DNA from 3 places in the Rhodococcus (subgen. Prescottella) equi genome. Region 1 is predicted to be linked to each of the others. Evidence: riboswitches for the same ligand, from Rfam matches in the RefSeq annotation. Region 1 holds a riboswitch; each other region holds the start of a gene.
The links. Region 1 has a riboswitch for cobalamin ahead of C7H75_RS10355 (magnesium chelatase subunit D family protein). Riboswitches for the same ligand answer to the same signal wherever they lie in the genome.
Positions count from the first base shown of each region.

Region 2: linked by a shared signal. The riboswitch ahead of metE (5-methyltetrahydropteroyltriglutamate--homocysteine S-methyltransferase) and the one ahead of C7H75_RS10355 (magnesium chelatase subunit D family protein) in region 1 are both predicted to bind cobalamin.
Region 3: linked by a shared signal. The riboswitch ahead of C7H75_RS04260 (ABC transporter substrate-binding protein) and the one ahead of C7H75_RS10355 (magnesium chelatase subunit D family protein) in region 1 are both predicted to bind cobalamin.

Region 1 covers NZ_CP027793.1:2,184,081-2,190,936, reverse strand. The annotation lists gene C7H75_RS10355 (magnesium chelatase subunit D family protein) at 1-1,271, opposite strand, end outside; adenosylcobalamin-variant (AdoCbl-variant) riboswitch at 1,323-1,416, opposite strand; gene mqo (malate dehydrogenase (quinone)) at 1,513-3,048, opposite strand; gene C7H75_RS10345 (alpha/beta hydrolase) at 3,226-4,248, shown strand; gene mtr (mycothione reductase) at 4,245-5,621, shown strand; gene C7H75_RS10335 (hypothetical protein) at 5,601-6,029, opposite strand; gene C7H75_RS10330 (methionine ABC transporter permease) at 6,132-6,800, opposite strand; gene C7H75_RS10325 (methionine ABC transporter ATP-binding protein) at 6,797-6,856, opposite strand, start outside.
Region 2 covers NZ_CP027793.1:1,135,191-1,142,046, forward strand. The annotation lists gene metE (5-methyltetrahydropteroyltriglutamate--homocysteine S-methyltransferase) at 1-1,821, opposite strand, end outside; cobalamin riboswitch at 1,988-2,170, opposite strand; gene C7H75_RS05455 (ABC transporter substrate-binding protein) at 2,324-3,937, opposite strand; gene C7H75_RS05460 (phosphotransferase family protein) at 3,934-5,106, opposite strand; gene C7H75_RS05465 (cytochrome P450) at 5,136-6,371, opposite strand; gene C7H75_RS05470 (TetR/AcrR family transcriptional regulator) at 6,536-6,856, shown strand, end outside.
Region 3 covers NZ_CP027793.1:914,870-921,725, forward strand. The annotation lists gene C7H75_RS04235 (phosphatidylethanolamine N-methyltransferase family domain-containing protein) at 1-631, shown strand, start outside; gene C7H75_RS04240 (Rdx family protein) at 671-961, opposite strand; gene C7H75_RS04245 ((2Fe-2S) ferredoxin domain-containing protein) at 958-1,710, opposite strand; gene C7H75_RS04250 (ABC transporter ATP-binding protein) at 1,707-2,519, opposite strand; gene C7H75_RS04255 (FecCD family ABC transporter permease) at 2,516-3,574, opposite strand; gene C7H75_RS04260 (ABC transporter substrate-binding protein) at 3,571-4,515, opposite strand; cobalamin riboswitch at 4,589-4,773, opposite strand; gene C7H75_RS04265 (ABC transporter substrate-binding protein) at 4,870-5,928, opposite strand; gene C7H75_RS04270 (MDR family MFS transporter) at 6,052-6,856, opposite strand, start outside.

The DNA.
Region 1 (6,856 bases):
TCGGCCGCGGCGAACAGGGTGCCCACGAGGTGCACGCCCGTTCCCGGTTCGGTGGTCGTCCGCACGGCGCGGCCACGGGTCGAACGCGAGCGGGACCGCCGGCCCGGAGCCCCGTCGCCCACCCCCGGAATCTCGAGCAGTCGCGCCCGGAACTGCGGGCCGGGCGCGCCGGCCTTGCGTTCCGACCCTGCGCCGCTTCCGGATTCCGGCGATCCCTGTTCGCCTGCTCGAGATTTCGAGTCATGCGTGGACGCTTCCGGCTCCGACGGCGATGCGCCGCCACCGGGCCCGTCGGGATCGGGTTCGGGCTCTTCCTGCGCACGCGCGTCGGCGTCGGCCTGCTCCATCGCGTCGTCGAGCTGCTGCGGGTCCAGACCCGGCTCGTCGAACGGGTCGCGCCGACGGCGGTGCGGCAGAGTCAGTTCGGCGGCGATCCGCACGTCCTCCTCGGTGACGGCGTCGGCGCCGCGCCACGCGGCGTGCGCGGTTGCGGTGCGCGCGAGCACCAGGTCGGCGCGCATGCCCTCGACGTCGAACGACGCACACACCGACGCGATGCGACGCAGTTCGGCGTCGGACAGTTCGACAGCGTCGACCACGGCACGGGCGTCGGCGATCCGCCGGGCCAGGTCGGCGTCCTGCTCGGCATACCGGGCGGCGAAGCCGTCGGGGTCGCGCTCGTAGTCGAGACGGCGGCGGACCACCTGCATGCGCACCTCCACGTCCCGTGAGGCGGCGACGTCGACGGCGAGACCGAACCGGTCCAGCAGCTGCGGGCGCAGCTCACCCTCCTCGGGATTCATGGTCCCGACCAGGACGAACTCGGCCGGGTGGGAGTGCGAGACGCCGTCGCGTTCGACGTGGACACGCCCCATGGCCGCGGCGTCGAGCAGCACGTCCACCAGGTGATCGTGGAGAAGGTTGACCTCGTCGACGTAGAGCACGCCCTGATTGGCGTCGGCGAGCAGCCCGGGCTGGAACGCACGTTCGCCGTCCCGGAGTACCTTCTCGAGGTCGATCGAGCCGACGACACGGTCCTCGGTCGCGCCGACCGGCAGTTCCACGAGCCGGGCCCGGCGCCCCTCGCCCACCTCGGGCAGCAACGCGGTCAGTGCACGTACGACGGTGGATTTGGCGGTGCCCTTCTCGCCCCGCACCAGCACGCCGCCGATGCCCGGGTGGACGGCGCACAGGATCAACGCCAGCCGCAGCCGGTCCTGCCCGACGATGGCGCTGAACGGAAACCCGGCAGGTTGGTGACTGTGACGCAACGATCGAATCCCTTCACTTCCCGGTTTCCTCGCCGAGAGCTTGGCCTTGCGAAACGTTGCGGCATTCTGGCTTCGGGTGCACCTCGTGCGCCCTCACAGTGGCGGGACCGCGCCTGATTCTCACAGGACTTCCCCGCAGACGTTTCTCTGCTGCTGCACCCTACCGTGCCGAGGACTGCAGCCCGACAGCACACCGCCGCGGCCCGGAGTCGGAACTCCGGGCCGCGGCGGGTGAGAGGTGTCAGACGGTGGCGGATTCGACCACCGGAGCGGCGTGCGCGGGCGCCGATGCGGGGACGTCGCCGAGTTCGAGCGAGCGGGTGCTCCAGTCCCACACCTGCTGGAACAGGTCCGGGTTGTCCGAGAGCTTGAGGCCCAGCGACGGGACCATCTGCTGCAGCTTCGGCGTCCACGCCTGGAACTCTCGCGGGAAGCAGCGCTGCAGGACGTCGAGCATCGCGGGCACCGCGGTGGACGCGCCCGGGGACGCGCCGAGCAGGCCGGCGATCGTGCCGTCCTCGGCGTTGACGACGGCGGTGCCGAACTCGAGCACACCGCCCTTGCCCTTCTTGCGGATCACCTGTACGCGCTGGCCGGCCGTGATGAGCTCCCAGTCGCCGCCGGTCGCGCGCGGCACGAACTCGCGCAGCGTGTTGATGCGGTCGGCGGGCGACTGCATGAGCTCACCGATGAGGTACTTGGTCAGACCCAGCTCCGTCAGACCGACGCCGAGCATCGACGTCAGGTTGTTCGGCTTGACCGAACCGGGCAGGTCGGTGACCTTGCCGTTCTTCAGGAACTTGGGCGACCAACCGGCGTAGGGGCCGAACAGCAGGCCCTGCCGCCCGTTGATGACGCGGGTGTCGAGGTGCGGCACCGACATCGGGGGCGCACCGACGGCTGCCTTGCCGTACACCTTGGCGCGGTGCTGGGCGATGAGCTCGGGGTTGGTGCAGCGCAGGAACTGGCCGCTCACGGGGAAGCCGCCGAAGCCCTTGGCTTCCTGGATCCCCGACTTCTGCAGCAGGTGCAGCGCGCCGCCGCCGGCGCCGACGAACACGAACTTGGCGTTGACGGTCTTCTTGGCACCGGTGCGCAGGTTCTCGACCTTGACGAGCCAGCTGCCGTCGGACTGCTTGGTGAGGTTGCGGACCTCGTGCCCGAAGAACACCTGGCCGCCGGACGCGCCGACGTAACCCAGGAGCTGCCGGGTGAGCGCACCGAAGTCGACGTCCGTGCCGGACTCGGTCCAGTTCAGAGCCACCGGGTCGGAGTAGTCACGCCCCTTGGCCATCAGCGGCAGACGCTCGGCGAAGAACTCCTCCGACTCCGAGTACTCCATGCCGGCGAACAGCGGGTGGCCGGCGAGCGCGTCGTAGCGCGCACGCAGGTACTTCACGTTGTCCGCGCCGTGCACGAAGCTCACGTGCGGGATCGGGTTGATGAACTCCTTGGGATCGGTGAGGATCCCGTTGTCGACCGCGTACGCCCAGAACTGCCGGGAGACCTGGAACTGCTCGTTGACGTTGACGGCCTTGCTGATGTCGACGCCGTCGCCCTTGGCCGGGGTGTAGTTGAGCTCGCAGAGAGCCGAGTGGCCGGTGCCCGCGTTGTTCCACGGGTCGCTGCTCTCGGCCGCGGCGGCGTCGAGTCGCTCGAAGGTGGTGATCGACCAGTCAGGCTGCAGCTGACGCAGGATCGCGCCGAGCGTTGCGCTCATGATGCCCGCACCCACGAGCACTACATCGGTCTTCGCCACTACGTTCTGCTCTGACACTGGAGAATCGACTTCCTTGTCTGTTCACACGCGACCTGGTTCGCACGCATCGCCCGCTCGGAGACATCGCGTGGACAGACCGCTTTTCGCGCGCCTGTGGCGCTTAGGTTACCTGTGCGTCACCTTCCCCAATTGTGCCCCTCGCAAACGACTTCGTTCGCCCAATAGAGTGTGATCGTGACTACTTGGGCTCCCGACGTCCTCGGCGACGGCTACCAGCAGCTGACGATCCCTCTGGGTCCCGATCCGGACGGGGAGGGCGACGTCGAGGCCACGCTGGTCCGCTACCAGCCCGGGGACCTGACGGGGAACCGCGCGGTGCTGTACGTCCACGGGTTCACCGACTACTTCTTCCAGCAGCACGTCGCCGAGCATTTCGCCGAGCAGGGCTACTCCTTCTTCGCCCTCGACCTGCGCAAATGCGGCCGCTCCCGGCGTCCGGGTCAGACCCCGCACTTCGTGACGGACCTGAAGTTCTACGACGCGGAACTCGACGAGGCACTGCGCCTGGTCCGGGAACAGATCGGCGGCGGACAGGTACTCCTCGTCGCGCACTCGACGGGCGGTCTGATCCTGCCGCTGTGGCTCGACCGGCTCGAGCGCCGGCCCGGCGGATCGGCGGGCGCGGGTGTGGCGGGACTCATCCTCAACAGCCCGTGGTTCGACCTGCAGGGACCGGCGCTGCTGCGCACGGCCGGCACGTCGGCGGCGATCGACGCGCTCGGCCGGGTGTCGAGCAAGACTCCCCTCCCCGGCCAGAAGCTCGACACCTACGGAGCGAGCCTGCACGTCGGCTCCAACGGGGCATGGGAGTACAACCTCGACTGGAAGCCGCTCACCGGGTTCCCGGTGCGGTTCGGGTGGCTCCGCGCGATCCGACGCGGCCACGCTCAACTGCACCACGGGCTCGACATCGGCGTGCCGTCGCTGATCCTGCGGTCGAAACGGACCGTCTTCGCCTCGCGCTACAACCCCACCGTCGATGCCGCCGACGCGGTGCTCGACGTCGAACAGATCGCCAAGTGGGCGGGCTGCCTCGGCGATCGCACCACGATCGTGCCGATCGACGGTGCCCGCCACGACGTCTTCCTGTCCACCGAGAAGCCCCTCGCCGACGCGTTCCACGAGGTCGACCTGTGGCTGGCCTGGCTCGACGCACACCATCTCACTGCCGACCGAGAAACGGGAGCTTCTGCGTGAACCACTTCGACCTCGCGATCATCGGCACCGGGTCCGGCAACTCGATCCTCGACGAACGCTACGACGGCAAGAAGGTCGCGATCCTCGAAGAGAGCACCTTCGGCGGTACGTGCCTCAATGTGGGGTGCATCCCGACCAAGATGTTCGTCTACGCCGCGGAAGTGGCGCGCACGATCACCGCGTCCTCCAAGCTCGGTATCGACGCCACGCTCGACGACGTCCGCTGGTCCGACATCGTCAAGCGGGTGTTCGGCCGGATCGATCCGATCTCGGCCGGCGGCGAGCGCTATCGCACCGAGGACTGCGACAACGTCACGGTGTTCCGCGGGCACGCACGCTTCGTCGGACCGCGCAGCATCGACACCGGGACCGGTGAGGTCATCACCGCGGACCAGGTCGTGATCGCCGCCGGCTCGCGTCCCTCCATCCCGAACGAGGTCCTCGAGGGCGGCGTCCGCTATCACACCAACGACGACATCATGCGCCTGCCGGAATTGCCCGAGCGCCTGGTGATCCTCGGATCCGGTTTCATCGCAGCGGAATTCGCGCACGTCTTCTCGGCGCTGGGCGTGCAGGTGTCGATCGTCGGCCGCAGCGACCGGCTGCTGCGCCACCTCGACAAGGACGTCTCCACGTGGTTCACCGAACTCGCGCAACGCAAGTGGGACGTGCACCTGGGAAATCCGATGGTGGCCGCGCGCCCGGCGGGCAACGGTATCGAGCTCGAACTGGCCGACGGCACCGTCGTCTCCGGTGACGAGCTGCTCGTCGCCGTGGGCCGCATCCCCAACGGGGACCGACTCGACGCGGCGCTCGGTGGCGTCGCCGTCGACGAGGCGGGACGGGTGATCGTCGACGAGTACCAGCGCACCACGGCGGAAGGGGTGTTCGCGCTCGGTGACGTGTCGTCGCCGTACCAGCTCAAGCACGTCGCGAACCACGAGATGCGGGTCGTCCAGCACAACCTCCTGCACGACGCCTGGGCTTCCACAGCACACCTGCGCCGCACCGATCACCGGTTCGTGCCCGCCGCGGTGTTCACCGACCCGCAGATCGCGGACGTCGGGATGACCGAGGAACAGGCCCGGGAGGCCGGTCTCGACATCACCGTCAAGCTGCAGAACTACTGCGACGTCGCATACGGCTGGGCGATGGAGGACGACGAGGGCTTCTGCAAGGTGATCGCCGAGCGGGGCACCGGACGCCTCCTCGGCGCACACGTCATCGGCGCTCAGGCACCCACGGTGATCCAGCCACTGATCCAGGCGCTGAGCTTCGGGCTGTCGGCGCAGGACATGGCCACCGGCCAGTACTGGATCCACCCGGCGCTGCCCGAGGTGGTCGAGAACGCGCTACTCGGGCTGGACATCTGAGCCGACCCGGGTCCGCCGATCGGGCAGCCAGGCGTGCCACCCCGCGAGGAGCAGCGCGAGCACGGCGGCCGGAACGAAGTAGAGGAATGCGAAGGTCGGCGCCGACTGGAAGTACGCACCGAACGAACCGACGACCAGAACCGCGGCGACCAGCACCCCGACCCAGCGGCGAAAGACCGCCGCGGGGAGCAGACACAACAGCGCCGGGACTCCGAGCGCCACAACGATCGACGGCCCGTACGTGCCGGCGATCGACCGCTCGCATTCGGCGCCCGGCATGATCCCGTCATCCGGATAACCCAGCTCGCAAGCGGTGATCGCCATCATCGGATCGGTCGCGGCCTGGACCGCCAGCCCGGCGCAGACCCACGCGAGCAGAAACCACCCCGCCCGAACCGCATTCAGCATGCCCACTCCCCTATCGACGGCGTCGACGGCGTCGACGCTACGAGGGTGCCGCCACCGACCGATCCCGACACACCGAACAGCCGATGCTGAAGGATCGAGCGGCTACTTGCGGTGCCGCAGCGCCCGGACGATTCCGTCGCCGATGGACTGCATGACCTGCACCAGCACGATGAGTACGACGACGGCGACCAGCAGGACCGGCGTGTTGAATCGTTGGTATCCGTACACGATCGCGAAGTCGCCCAGTCCGCCGCCGCCGATGACGCCGGCCATCGCGGAATAGCCGACCAGCAGCACGACCGTGAGCGTCGCGCCCGCGATCAGGGCCGAAACCGACTCCGGCAGGAGCACTTTCCGCACGATCTGCCCGTTGCTCGCGCCCATCGCCTGCGCGGCCTCGACCCGGCCGACGGGGACTTCACGCAGTGCGGACTCGACGACGCGGGCGTAGAACGGGATCGCGCCGATCGTCAGCGGCACGATGGCCGCGGTCGGGCCGATCGCGGTGCCGACGATCAGCCGGGTCACCCCGATCAGCGCGATCATCAGGATCAGGAACGGCAACGACCGGAAGACATTGACGATCCCGCCGAGCATTGCGTTCACAGCCCGCTGCGGCCACAGCCCGCTCGGGGACGTCACGTGCAGCACGACGCCGAGCAGGACGCCACCGATCAGGGTGAGCACGAACGAGATACCCACCATGTACAGGGTCTCCTGCGTGGCCTCCCATACCTCGGGCAGCGAGTCGTACCAGGACAACTTGTTCATGCGATTCGTCCTTCGATGCGGGACTCGGGACCCCAGGAGAGCGTGGTGCCGGGCTG
Region 2 (6,856 bases), 1.0 Mb from region 1:
CGGCAACAATTCACGCAGCGCGGGCTCGTCGACCTGGATGATCCGGGCGCCGGCCCTTTCCAGGTCGATCGTCTCGTCGCGGATCGCGAGGGCGATCTGATCGGCGGACTCGGCGAGCGGCTGGTCGTCGCGCACGAACGACCACGCCAGGATCGTGACCGGGCCGGTGAGCATGCCCTTGACGGGTCTGTCGGTGAGTGACTGGGCGTACGTGAACCATTCGACGGTCATCGGCTCCGGTCGGCGCACGTCGCCGAACAGGATCGGTGGGCGGACGCAGCGGCTGCCGTACGACTGCACCCAGCCGTTCGCGGTGGCGAAGAAGCCGTCGAGCTGCTCGGCGAAGTACTGCACCATGTCGTTGCGTTCGGGTTCGCCGTGTACCAAGACATCCAGCCCCAACTCGTCCTGCAGTGCAATCACGTCGGCGACCTCGGCCCGCATGCGGCGGACGTACTCGGCCTGATCGATCTCGCCCTTGCGCAGCGCGGCGCGTGCCACGCGAATCGCGGTGGTCTGCGGGTACGAACCGATAGTGGTGGTCGGCAACGGCGGCAGCGGCAGCCGACTCGCCTGCACGGTGCGCCGCTCCGCCGCCGGGATCCGCGTGCGGTCGGCGTCGGTCAGGTCGGCGAGGCGCTCGCGGATCGCGTCGTCGTGCAGTCGCGGATCGGCGACCCGGGTGGCGGCCGCCGCACGTGCCTCGGACAGTTCGGTGGCGATCGCCCCGCGTCCCGAGCGCAGCCCGGCCGCGAGGGTGGCGACCTCACCGATCTTCTCGGAACCGAACGCCAGCCACGACCGCAGCGCCCGGTCGAGACCGTCCTCGCCGCTGAGGGTGTAGGGGACGTGCAGCAGCGAGCACGACGTCGACACGGCCACCGAACCCGCACGCTCACGCAGCATTTCGAGGGTGTCGAGTGAGGCGTCCAGTCCGTTGCGCCAGATGTTGCGGCCGTCGACGACGCCGGCGACAAGGTGCTTGCGTTCGAGTCCCTCCGCCGCGATCACAGACTCGGAGGACCCTGCGACCAGGTCGACGGCGATGCCCTCGATACCCGTCGACGTCAGTACCGGCAGTGCCGCGCCGAGGTCACCGAAATACGACGCGACGAGGATCGCGGGACGATGGTCGAGCGCGGCGAGGCGGTCGTACACCGAGCGGGTCGCGGCCAGCTCGGCGTCGGTCCGGTCGGCCACGAGCGCCGGCTCGTCGATCTGAACCCACTCGACGCCCGCGTCCGCGAGACGGTGCAGCAGATCCGCGTACAGGGGCACGATCTCGTCCAGGCGCTCGAGCGCGGAGCCGTCGTCGAACTTCGACAGCAGCAGGAAGGTGATCGGTCCGATCACGACCGGGCGTGCCGGGATGCCGAGGTCCCGGGCCTCGGCGACCTCGCCGAGTATCTTGCCCGGATTCAGCACGAACCTGGTCGCGGCGGTGATCTCGGGGACCAGGTAGTGGTAGTTGGTGTCGAACCACTTCGTCATCTCGAGCGGCGGCACGGTGTCGGTCCCGCGCGCGGCCGCGAAGTAGCGGTCCAGTTCGTCGTCGATCCTCTCGACCCGCTCGGGCAGCGCGCCCAACATGACAGCGGTGTCGAGCATCTGGTCGTAGTACGAGAAAGTGCCCACCGGGACGGAGTCGATCCCGGCGGAGACGAGTTCGGTCCAGGTCTGTCGGCGCAGATCCTTGCCGACCGCCGCGAGTGCGGCGGCGTCGAGGTTCCCGGCCCAGTAGGCCTCGACGGCCCTCTTGAGCTCGCGGCGGGGTCCGATGCGCGGGGAGCCCAGCACGGTTGCGGTGAAAGCGAATGTCACGTCGTTCTCCAGTTGCTCACAGCGTGGATGGTCACCGCCGGCAGACGAGAACGTAAGCGAGCCCTGTGTGTACCCGCCAGCGGGCAGCACGAAGTGCCGAGCATCGCCCATCTCGCCTTCTCCACGAGGCGGTGGACCGTCGGGCACGGCGTGCCCGACACAGTCGGCAGGTCTTCGGACTCGTGGGCGCTCGGCCGGGAATCGACCCGGCGAAACCTACTGGCCGTCGCTTCCCGGACCTGTCGGTCCAGTGCTCATGACGGCGGTCGTTCCCACTCACCGCTGCGGGACAGTCCCGGATTTCCACCGGGTTCCCTCTCACATCCGCCGGTCTCACGACCACGGATGCTTCGACGCCGGCGGCGGTCTTCGGGGCTCCTCACGACCGCACCCGGCGAACCAGCTGCACCGTCCAGCATAGGCCCCGGGGAAAGGCCGATCGGGCGGACCCGTGGTGGCGTCCGCCCGATCGAGTATCGAGTAGCGGTGTCTGGGTCCGGTGCTACGACGCCGAATCCGGAGTGAGCCAGGCATTTCCGAACAGCAGGACGCCGTCGGCACTGGGCGTGATGCCGTGCGCGTTCTTGCTCCAAGGGATGAAGTACTTGCCCGCGCCGAGGACCATCATCGGGTTCGTCTCGTTCACCAGGGTCTGGATGTCCTCGAGGACCCGGCGGCGGTCGTCGTCGTTCGGTGCGGACTGCAGCTTGCCGAGGAGGGCGTCCATCTCGGGGTTCTGATACCCGAGGACGTTGGACGTCGACGCGCTCGCCAGATTGCCGTACATGCGCATGAACGGCGATTCGTCGAGGACATTGAACGCCGACTCGCCCAGATCGAAATCGTGCTTGGCATACATCATCTTGACGAGGTCGTTGATGCCGCTGTTGTAGACGATGTCGACGGTGAACCCGACGGCCTGCAGCATCGACTGGATCGCGAGTGCCCGGCGTTGAGCGCCCGGTTCGTTGAGGCCCGCATAGGTGAGCTTGCCGTCGTAGCCGTCGGCCTTGGCCTCGGCCAGGACCTTCCTCGCGGTGTCCGGGTCGAAGGTGGAGCCGGACACGTTTCCGTGCCACTGCGACCAGGACTGGAACATGTCGGTGCCCGGCATACCGAAGCCACCTTCACCGCGCTCGTTGAACGTTTCCGGGTTCAGTGCCTTGACGATCGCCTCGCGCACCCGCGGATCCGACGCCGCGCGTCCCTCGCGCTGGTTCAGTACCTGCACGCCACCCATGCTGGCGGTGTAGACGTAGCCGACGTCCCCGGCCTCGAGTGCGTTGTGCACGGTGTCCGCGGCACGCAGGTACGCGGCCTGGATGCCGCCGCTGTGCAACGCGTCGAGCTTGGCCTGCTCGCCGACGATGGCCGGGAACCGCAGCTTGTCCAGGTTCGGCCTGCCGTCCCAGTAGCCCGGATTCGCGGCGAGTACCAGTTCGTTCTGGGATGCGAACTTCTCGACCGTGAACGGGCCCGCTCCGATGGGAGTGAAGGTGCCGTTGGCCGTCGACGAGGGCGCCACGATCATGCCCGGTCCGGTGGTGAACATGATCGGGAACTCGTTCCACGGCTGCTTCAGCGTGAACACGACCGTCGACGGGTCGGGCGACTCCACCTTGTCGACCGTCACCTTCCACACCTGCGTGTGGGTGCCCTTCTTCTCGAGGTAGTGATCGATGCTCCACTGCACCGCCGCTGCGTCGAGCGTGGTGCCGTCGCTGAACTTCACGCCGTCCCGCAGCTTCAACGTCCAGACGGTGTTGTCCCCGTTGGGTGTCAGCGACTGCGCCAACTGCGGCTGATACTCCTTGGTGGCCGTGTCGTAGCGCATGAGGACGTCGTAGATTGCCGCCATCTCGGTGCCGCCGGTCGCCCCGCCGTCCTGCCGATCGGCCGGATCCAGGCTGCTCACCGCGTTGTACGTCGCGTACGACAGCATTCCGCCGGAAACGGCGTCGCCGCCGTCGGGCTGCTCGCCCACCAGGCCCGTCGTGACGTCGGTGGCGTCGGTGGCGGAGGTCGAGCTCTGGCCCGCGCATCCGGCCGCCAGCACCGTCGCCGCGGCCAACGCTGTGAACACCCGACCGAACCGGGCAAGTGACGATCGTGTCATTCGATCCTTCTTCCGTTCCGAGACTGTGTGATTGGGAAAGCGGGCTCGCCGTCGATCATCCGGCGGAGCAGGTGGTGGTGCAGGACGTACTCGTCGGGGTCCGACGGCGCCGCACTGTCGCCGAAGTGGATGGAGCGACGCTTGATGCGGGACATGATGATGCCGTGGCGGACGGCGGCGTAGACGAGGTAGAAGTCGAGGTCGCGCAGTTCGACGCCGGTCGTCTCCTCGTACAGGGCGACCACCTCCTCGCGTCGGAGCAGATGGGGAAGGCCCGGTCGATCGAACTGTTCCGCCATGTCCTGGAACATCCGGTGGAAGAAGACGAACCAACCGACGTCCACCTCACGGGGAGCGAGGGTTGCGAGCTCCCAATCGAGTACGGCCACAGGCGCGAAGTCCCGATACATGATGTTGCCGATACGGGAGTCTCCCCAACACAGCACCGGTTCCGACGGAGCGCTCGGCCAGTGTTCCTCGAGCCAGTCGAACCCCTCCTCCAGCAGCGGAATCCGCACCCCGTCCTCGCGGTGCGTCCACTCGTAGTAGGTGCGCTCGTTGTCGACGTGCCTGCGCAGGGCGTCGTCGTCGGCGCCGGCGCCGAGCTCCGGCAACAGCGACCCCGGATCGGGAATCGAGTGGATGGCCGCCAACACCTCCACCGAACCGCGTTGCAGGACATCGCACTGCTCCGACCTGGCCTCGTGCAGCCAGCCACCGAACACGTAGGGGGGATTGTCGACCGGGACCACACCCTCGACCCGGTCCATCACGACGAACGGTTGCCCCAGGACGTCGGACGACGGCTCGACCCACCGCACCCGGGGCACCGGCACCGCGCTGTGAGCGGCGACGGCGCGCATGACGGCAGCCTGCCGTTCGAGGTCGTACTCGGGAAACACGGGAAGCGCGGTGGATTCGGGGGCCAGCCGGGCGACGAGGTCTGCGTGGTGGCGCGTTCCGTGCTCGTCCCAGTCGACGGTGAAGAGCACCGAGATGCTCGACATCCCGGACGCGGACGGCATCTGCAGAGCGGAGACATGAGCGGTGGGGCTCCCGATCCGGTCTCGCACCCAGCGTTCGAGACTTCCGCGGAGCGCCGCGACATCGGTCGAGGTCGTCGTGACGTCCGTGTTCACTCCCCTCGGGACAGCGGAACTGGTGGTCATCGCCTTCCTCCTGTCGTTCCGGGCGGCCGTCAGTGCGCGACCGGGCAGGTGCCGTAGTCGACGGGCAGCGCCTTGATGCTGTTGAGCCATGCCGACCGCATACGAGTGGGTGGTCCGAGGATCGTGATGTCGGGCAGGTGATCGGCGATCGCGGCGAACATCAGTTCCACTTCGAGTCGCGCGAGATTGGCGCCGAGGCAGTAGTGCGCCCCGGTACCCCCGAAGGCCAGATGGGGGTTGGGGGACCGCGTGATGTCGAAGCGGCGGGGCTCGTCGAAGACGGTCTCGTCGTAGTTCGCGGACGCGTACAGCATCACCACGCGATCGCCCTTCCGCACCGTCCGGCCGCCGAGTTCGGTGTCGCAGGTCGCGGTCCGTTGGAACGACAGGACCGGGCTCGCCCAGCGGATGATCTCGTCGACCGCGGTCGACGGGCGTTCGCGCTTGTACAGCTCCCACTGCTCGGGGTTGTCGAGGAACGCCATCAGCCCGTGCGTGATCGAGTTCCGGGTGGTCTCACTGCCGGCCACCACGAGCAGGATGACGAAGTACGCGAACTCCTCCGGGGTGAGCGCGCCGTCGTCGACCTGGGCCTGGACCAACTTCGTGACGATGTCGCCGGCCGGATTCTCGCGGCGTTCGGTGGCCAGTGCGTATGCGTACCCCGCGATTTCGCCGACCGCGACCAGCGGATCGCCGTGCGCGTCGGGGTCGTCTCGGCCGGTCATTTGGTTGGACCAGTCGAAGAGCTTGCGGCGGTCCTCCTGTGGCACACCGAGGAGATCGGCAATCGCCTGCAGGGGCAGCTCGCACGCGGCCTCCTCGACGAAGTTGCCGCGTCCCAGGCCGGCTGCGGTTCGTGCGATGTCCTGCGCCCGCGCGGCCAGCGCCGAGCGCAGTCCGCTGACGGCCCGTGGGGTGAAACCCCTGGTGACGATGCGACGAAGTGCCGAGTGCTCGGGCTCGTCCTTGTTGAGCATGGTGGCCCGCTGGGCTTCGATCTGTTCGCGGGGCGCGTCGTCCGCGTTTCGCACCATGACGGTGTTCTCCCACGACGAGAACACGTCGTTGCGCCGGGAAACGTCCTGGACGAGTTCGTGTGTCGACACCACCCAGAATCCTTCGTCGTCGTAGCCCGCGGCCCCACGACGCTGCGGGTTCCACCAGATGGGGTCGGTGCGGCGCAGTTCCGCGAAGAGGTCGTGGGGGATTCCGTTCTCGAACGTCGAAGCGTCGGTGACGTCGATTCCTTCGGGTACAGCCATGGAAATTCCCTCCGCGCATAGGGATTCGGGAGTCCTGACATCGGACAGTGTCCAGCTCGACCCGGGTCGTCCGAGGGCACCGGGCCGTGGAGAAGGAAACAGTTAACGAGGGCCGTTAACAGTGATGCGGAACACATTAATCATGTTTGTTAGGCTGTCAAGCCATGGCTCCGAATCTTCCCGCGAGGGAGCGATTGCTGCGGGCGGGTGAGTATCTGTTCGCGCGTGAAGGAATTGCGCGAGTACGCATCCGCGATCTCAACGCGATGGCCGAGGTGCGGAACGACTCGGCGGTGCACTACTACTTCGGATCCCGCGAAGGATTGCTCGAGGCCATCGTGCTGCGGCACATGGTCGATGTCAGCGGGCGTATGGACGAGCTCGTCGAACGGTTGTGTGTCGGCCGCGAACCTTCGCCGGAGGCGCTGCGCGATGCCATCGCCGCAATGACGATTCCGCTCGCGGAGAAGCTTCTCGACGAACGA
Region 3 (6,856 bases), 1.3 Mb from region 1:
GCTCATGGAGATCCCCGCGACCGTCGTCTTCGCGGTGTTCTATCTGAGCGGCCCCAATCGGTTAGAGCCCACGTCGCTGGTGCTCGCCGCGGTGTGGCTGCTGCACTACGCGAATCGCGGCTGGTTCTTCCCGCTGTCGATCCGTCAGGTCCCGGGCAAGCGCAGCACGTTCAACGTCTCGGTGATCGCGATGGGCGTGATCGTGACGTCGATGCACGGCTACCTCAACGGCGCGTTCTTCAGTCACGACTACATGCACCAGTACGACACCGCGTGGCTCACCGATCCCCGCTTCCTGATCGGACTGGTGGTCTACCTCGCCGGTTTCGCACTACTGGTGAATTCCGAGTCGATCGTCCGCAACCTGCGCGACAAGGACAACCCCGGCGCCACCGAGTACCGCATCCCGATGGGCGGCGGCTTCCGATTCGTCTCCAGCCCCGCGTATCTCGGTGAGTTGATCGCGTGGGCGGGTTTCGCACTGCTGACGTGGTCGCTCGCGGGTGTGGTCATCTTCCTCATCACCGCCGGCAACCTGATCCCCCGCGCACTCGCCACCCACAAGTGGTACCGGGACAAGTTCGTCGAATATCCCGGCGACCGCAAGGCGTTGATTCCCGGACTGGTCTGACTCGGCTTCCCGCTCCCGCCAGGGGAGCGGGACCACCGCTCAGTCGCCCCGCGCGCGGTCCGCGTGCCCGAGATTCCGGTCCGGGACGACGGCGTCGCGCACCAGTTTCTTCAGCGTCACGATGTCGGGAAATCCTCCGTCGCGCTTGCGATCCCACACCAACGTGTCGCCGGCGGTGACCTCGAAGATCCCGCCGGTACCGGGGATCATCGCCACCTCGCCGAGTTCCGTGCCGAAGGTGTTCAGCAACTCCTGGGCCATCCACCCGGCGCGGAGTAGCCAGTTGCACTGGGTGCAGTACGTGATGGTGACGCGGGCGGGGGAGGTCATCCCTCCAGGATCGCAGATCGGCGCCGGGCGCCGTGCCACTCGGTGACCGGACGACCCGCGACGAGGTGCTCGTCGACGAGACGATCGATCCGGTCGGCGGTGAGCCCGCAGTACCAGGTGTCGTCCGGGTACACCGCGACCACCGGTGCCTGCGAACACGGGAACATGCAGCCGGTCTGGGTGACGAGGACGTCGTCGTCACCAAGCCCGCGCGCCTCGAGCGCGTGGTCCAGCGCCTCCGCGGTTTCCGGGCCGCCGCGCGCCGAACACCGCGGTCCGCGGCACACCAGCACATGTCGGGTGAAGCCGGGCACCTCGTCCCATGCCGGTGACGTGAGGGGCGCGGTGGTGGTGCGGGCCGGTGTCGTTGCTCCGCTGATCGCGGCGTCGAGCAAATCCGTGTAGTTCGCGGTGTCGGACAGCGGCGGAGCCAGACGGACGTCGGGTGCCCCTGCCCCACGTTCGCGGAGCCAGTGTCCGACGACCCGTCTGAACCACGCGTCGATCTTGCGGTCCAGCACGGTCTGCGCACTCACCACCACGATCTCGGCGGCCCCGGACGCGGCGGCCTCGTCGAGGGCGCCGGTGACCGACGTCCCCGACCCGCCGAGCACCGCGGTGCGGAAGACGGTGTCGGGATGGCGCTCCCCGAGCGCGTGCAGTGCGGCGCGGACCTGGTCGCGCGGGTCGTCGCCGCGATCGGTGGGCGCGGTGACGACCACCCAGCGACGCGGACGAATGTCGTTCATGAGGAAAGCCTTTCGATTTCGGCGCCGGTCGTGCCGCACAACACCACCATGGGGCGTCCGGTGCGTGGATGCGGCTGGACGATCGCGTCGATGCCGTAGACGTCGGCGAGCAACTGTTCGGTGAGGACACTTTCGGGGGTGCCCTCGGTGACGACGCGGCCGCGGTCCAGGACCACGAGGTGATCGCAGTACATGGCGGCGAGGTTCAGGTCGTGCATCGCGGCGACGGTGGTGAGGCCGCGCGCGCGAATCAGGTCGAGCAGTTCGAGCGACGCGGAGACGTCGAGGTGGTTGGTGGGCTCGTCGAGCAGCACCACACAGGGACGTTGCGCAAACGCCCGTGCCAGTTGGGTCTTCTGTTTCTCGCCGCCGGACAGGCTCTGCCACAGGCGGTGTCGCAGGGCGGTGATCCCGGCCATCGCCAGGCTCTCGGTGACGATGTCGGCCGTCCCGGCGGCGGCCGGCCGGGCCCACCCGCCGCGGTGCGGAATCATGCCGAGTTCGACGATCTGTTCGACGGTCAACTCCAGTTCGGTTGCCGAATGCTGCTCCACGAGGGCCACCGTGCGGGCGAACTCGCGGCGGTCGATCTCGGCTGCGGGTTCGTCGCCGACCATCACACGCCCGGAGTCGGGGCGGGTGAGGCGGGCCATCGCGGACAGCAGCGACGTCTTCCCGGAGCCGTTCGGCCCGATGAGCCCGGTGACCCGTCGGGAGGGCGCGTGGCAGCTGACGCCGTCGAGGATCGTGGTGCCGTCCACCGACCACGTCACGGCCTCGGCCCGGATCTCGGGGGAGTGGTGGCTCATGCGCGGGCCCCTCGGCGTCGCAGCAACAGGACGAACACCGGCACACCGACGACCGCAGTGACGATGCTGATTGGTAGTTCACGACCGGGCATCACCGTCCGCGCGGCGATGTCCGCCCAGACCAGCAGGACGGCCCCTGCCAGTGCGACGACGGGCAACAGCCGAGCGTGCAACGGGCCGACGAGCATTCGGGCGGCGTGCGGGACGACCAGCCCGACGAACCCGATCACGCCGGACTGCGCGACCAGCGCGGCGGTGCACAGCGACGCGATCCCGTAGAGCACCCAGCGGGAGCGTTCGACGTCGGTGCCCAGGCTCGCGGCGGCGCGCGCACCGAAGGCGAACGAGTCGAGCACCCGCGCGTGCGCGAGCAGCACGCCGGTGGTGACGACGACGACCGCGGTGATGGTGACGAGGCCCGACCAGCGGGCCCCGGCGAACGAGCCGAGGGTCCACTGCAACACGCGGTGGGCGGCGTCGCGATCCCCGAAGAACACCAGCGCGGAGGTCAGTGCCGCCGCGAACTGGCCGACCGCGATGCCGGCCAGCACGAGGCGGCCGGGCAGGAGCGCGCCGGAGGGGGAGGTGGAGATGAGGAAGACCACCAGCAGGCTCGCCAGGGCCGCGACGAAGGCCGCGACCGACACCGCGCTCATGCCGAGCACACCGACCGTGCCGACCCCGGCCGTCAGCGCGAGTACCGCGCCGAGTGAGGCTCCACCGGACATGCCGAGGAGGTAGGGGTCGGCGAGCGCGTTGCCGGTGAGCGACTGCAACACCGCGCCGCACAGCGCGAGTCCGGCGCCGACCAGCGCCGCCGCAAGGACCCGGGGCAGCCGCAGGTCCACGACGATGTGCGTGGTCAGCAGGTCGGTGCCTGCTCCGACACCGAGACGTCCGGCGATCGCCTCCACCACGGTCCCGATCGAGAGGTCGGCGGCGCCGATCGCGACGCCGGCCGCGCAGCTCACCACGAGCAGCGCGGCCAGTGCCGCCGTCCAACCGGTGGCCGTCGTCGTTCGTACCCGGGCGGGAACCCGGGCGCTCACGCTCATGCCCGGCCGCCGCCCAGCTGCTCGGCGACGAGAGTTGCCCCCTCGATCAGACGCGGGCCGGGAGTGCTCGCCGAGAACGGCACCACGACGAACGCGTCGTCGCGGACGGCCTTCAGATCCTTCAGCGACGGATCGTTGCGGAGGTAGTCCTTCTTCGCCTCGGCCGTGTCCCACGACGCGTCGGCGAGAACGATGACGTCCGGGTTCGCCGCCAGCACGGTCTCCCAGCTGCCGTCCAGCCAGGCACCGTCGGAGCCGGCGAAGATGTTGGTGCCGCCGACCGCGTCGATGATGAGCTGCGGTCCGCCGGCATTGCCGCCGATGTACGGGGTGTCGGTGCCGCTGTCGTACCAGAAGACGCTGCGGCCGTTCGCCGCTGCGGTGGTCTCGATCCCGCTCAGCGTCTGGCGCATCTGCGCGACGACGGCGTCGGCGTCGGCCTCGCGCCCGAAGAGCGTGCCGTAGTCGGTGATCTCGGTCGCGATCGAGTCCCAGGACACCGCCGGACGCGTCGACTTGTCCTTGCAGGCGAACGGCGAGACGTAGGTGGCGATGCCCAGAGTGTCGAACGACTCGTGGGTACCGACGGCCTTGTCCTCGAACGCGCTCGAATACGACGCCAGCACCAGGTCCGGCTTGGTCTCGAGGAGCGCTTCCCGGCTCGGGTAGTCATTCTCGTCCAGCGCCGGGATCTGCGCGTACGCCGCCTGCCACTGCGCGGCGATGGTGTCGTCGAGGTACGCGGTGCCGGCCATCTGTCCCTCCGCGCCGATCGCGAGCGCCGACTCGGTGGCGCCCTGGTTGAGGGTGACGGCCCGCTCCGCCGGACCGTCGAGAGTGACGGTGCGGCCGCAGTTCTGCAGGGAGATCGACGCGGTGCCGGCGTCCTCGTCGGACGACCCGCCGCAGGCGGTGAGGGTGAGGGCTGCGGCGATCGACACCGCTGCTGTGGAGATGACTCGGCGAGAGATAGGGGTACGCAAAGCGACCCGCCTTCCATGACTCGTGGAAAACGTGCAGGTATGCGTCACGGCCGGTCTCCTGGCTCGGCAGGGATGACCGCCGACTACGCCTTCCCGGATGCGTGAGCATCCAGTGGCTGGGGTCGAACCCCTAGTAGTCGACGTACCTGCCCACAGTGGCGAGTACCGCGCCGGCTTCTACCGGACTTCCCGAACACCGTGACGACATCGTGAAGAATAGACGACCGGTGCCCGGGCAATGGTCGGCCTTGTCGGTTTCGTGCTGTTCGGCGGTCGAGGGCGCGGAAGGCGGTGCGGACCCCTCCGGGGTCGTCAGCGCATTACCTGGACCTGCTCCGCGATGTCGGCGGCGAGCGCCATCGCGGTCAGTGCCAGACCGCTGTTGAGGTCGTACCGCAGCTGCCCGACATGACCGTCTCGGACCGCGCGCACCCTTTTCCACGTCGGCGACTGGGCCTCGGCGGCGTCGGGATTCTGCAACAGGACGAAATCCGCCTGCTCGAAGATGTCGAGTTGTTCGAGCGCGTAGAAGGTGATTCCCCTGTTGTCCGCAGACGCGTTCGCGGGATCGGTCAGCACGTCCAATCCGAGATCGCGCGCCACCGACACCGCGAACGTGTCGTTCTGCAGCCAGAGTTGTCCCTTGTCCGCACCCGCGATCGCGATGGTCTTCCCGTCGAGAAGCCCGGCCATCGCGGCACGCGCCTGCGCCAGTTCGGCGTTGTAGCGAGCAACCACACGGTCGGCGACATCGCGTCGATCGAGTGCCGTCAACTGCTCGGTCATCGCTCGCTTCCACGTCGATCCGGGAGTCCCCTGGTCGACGACGAGAACCGGTGCGATGTCGGTCCCCAGGAGCTCCCGCTCCCGGTAGTAGTCCCACCAACCCTGACCCACGACCAGCAGATCCGGTTCGTAGCCGAGAATCGCCTCGGCGTTCGGTTCGTTGTTGGTGCCGCCGAGACGCTCCGTCCCGGCGGGCACTCGCTGCATGAGTTGCGACCTGTCGTCCCAGTTGGTGGCGACGATCGGGTACTCGGCGAGCAGGGCGAAGTCGAGCGCGGCTCGGGCCTCGAGCACCACGACACGCTGTGGGTCACGCGGGAGCCGGTATCGCTCGTCGCCCACCGCGATCTCGACCGACGCGTCGGACGTCGCACTGTTCCCCGGTCTGGTCGAGCACGCCGACAGTGCGCCCAGGGCGCCGAGCGCGGCCGCGCCGGTGAGGAAACCGCGTCGGGTCAGGGCATCGACGAGAGTGCCGAATTCACGGTCCATGCCTCGTGTGGTGCGCGCGGACGTCGGGCGGCGGACGTCGCCGTTCCAGTTTCCGAGGCGGGCGTCGGTCTTCGTCGATTCGATCACGGGCATGGATACGGCGCTCCGTCCGATAGGTCGGTCAGGGAAGGCCCCAACCTATCGACTGCCGGTGCCGTGTGGTTTGCCTGAAAAGGCCATCGGATAACGGGATTCGGCCACGCCGTCGTAGCCCGGTCAGCCGTCGAGGGCCTTCTCGGCCCGCGGCATCAGCGCCGACGACACCGTCAGCAGCACCGCGATGCCGAGGATGCCGACGAACACGAGATGGATCGCGCCCGAGAGGGCCGTCGGGTCGGGCTCTGCGGTGTCTCCGACACGGGAGTTGACCAGCGCGCCGAACACCGCGACGCCGACGGCACTACCGATCGAGCGGGCGAACATGTTGGTGGACGTGACGACGCCGCGCTCGGACCAGTCGACGCTGGACTGCGCCGCGATGAGCGTCGGCGTCGCGATCAGGCCCATGCCGGAGCCGATGACGAAGCACGTCGCGCCTACCTGCCACACCGGGGAGCCGTCGCCGAGCAGCAGGAGCAGCGCCGACCCGGCGAGCACGAGGACGCTGCCGATCAGCGCGGTCGTCCGGAACCCGACGCGTAGATACAGCCGTCCCGCCTGCGACGCGGCGATGGGCCAGCCGATCGTGAGGACCGCGAGCGCGAAGCCTGCGACGAGGGCGCCCGTGCCGAGGACGCCCTGCACGAACGTCGGCACGTACGACGTCAGGCCCATCAGGATCGCGCCGACGGACAGCGACACCAGGCTGCTCGCGACCAGCACCCGGCGGGTGAGCATGTGCAGCGGCAGGATCGGATCGGCCACGCGTCGTTCGACGAGGACGAACGCGACGAGCAGCAGCGCGCCGGCCACGAACACGCCTATGCCGGCCGGCGACACCCACGCCCAGGCCTGGCCGCCCTCGAGAAGTCCCAGGATCATCAGCGCCGCGCCGCCCGTGAGGAGGATGGCGCCGGGGTAG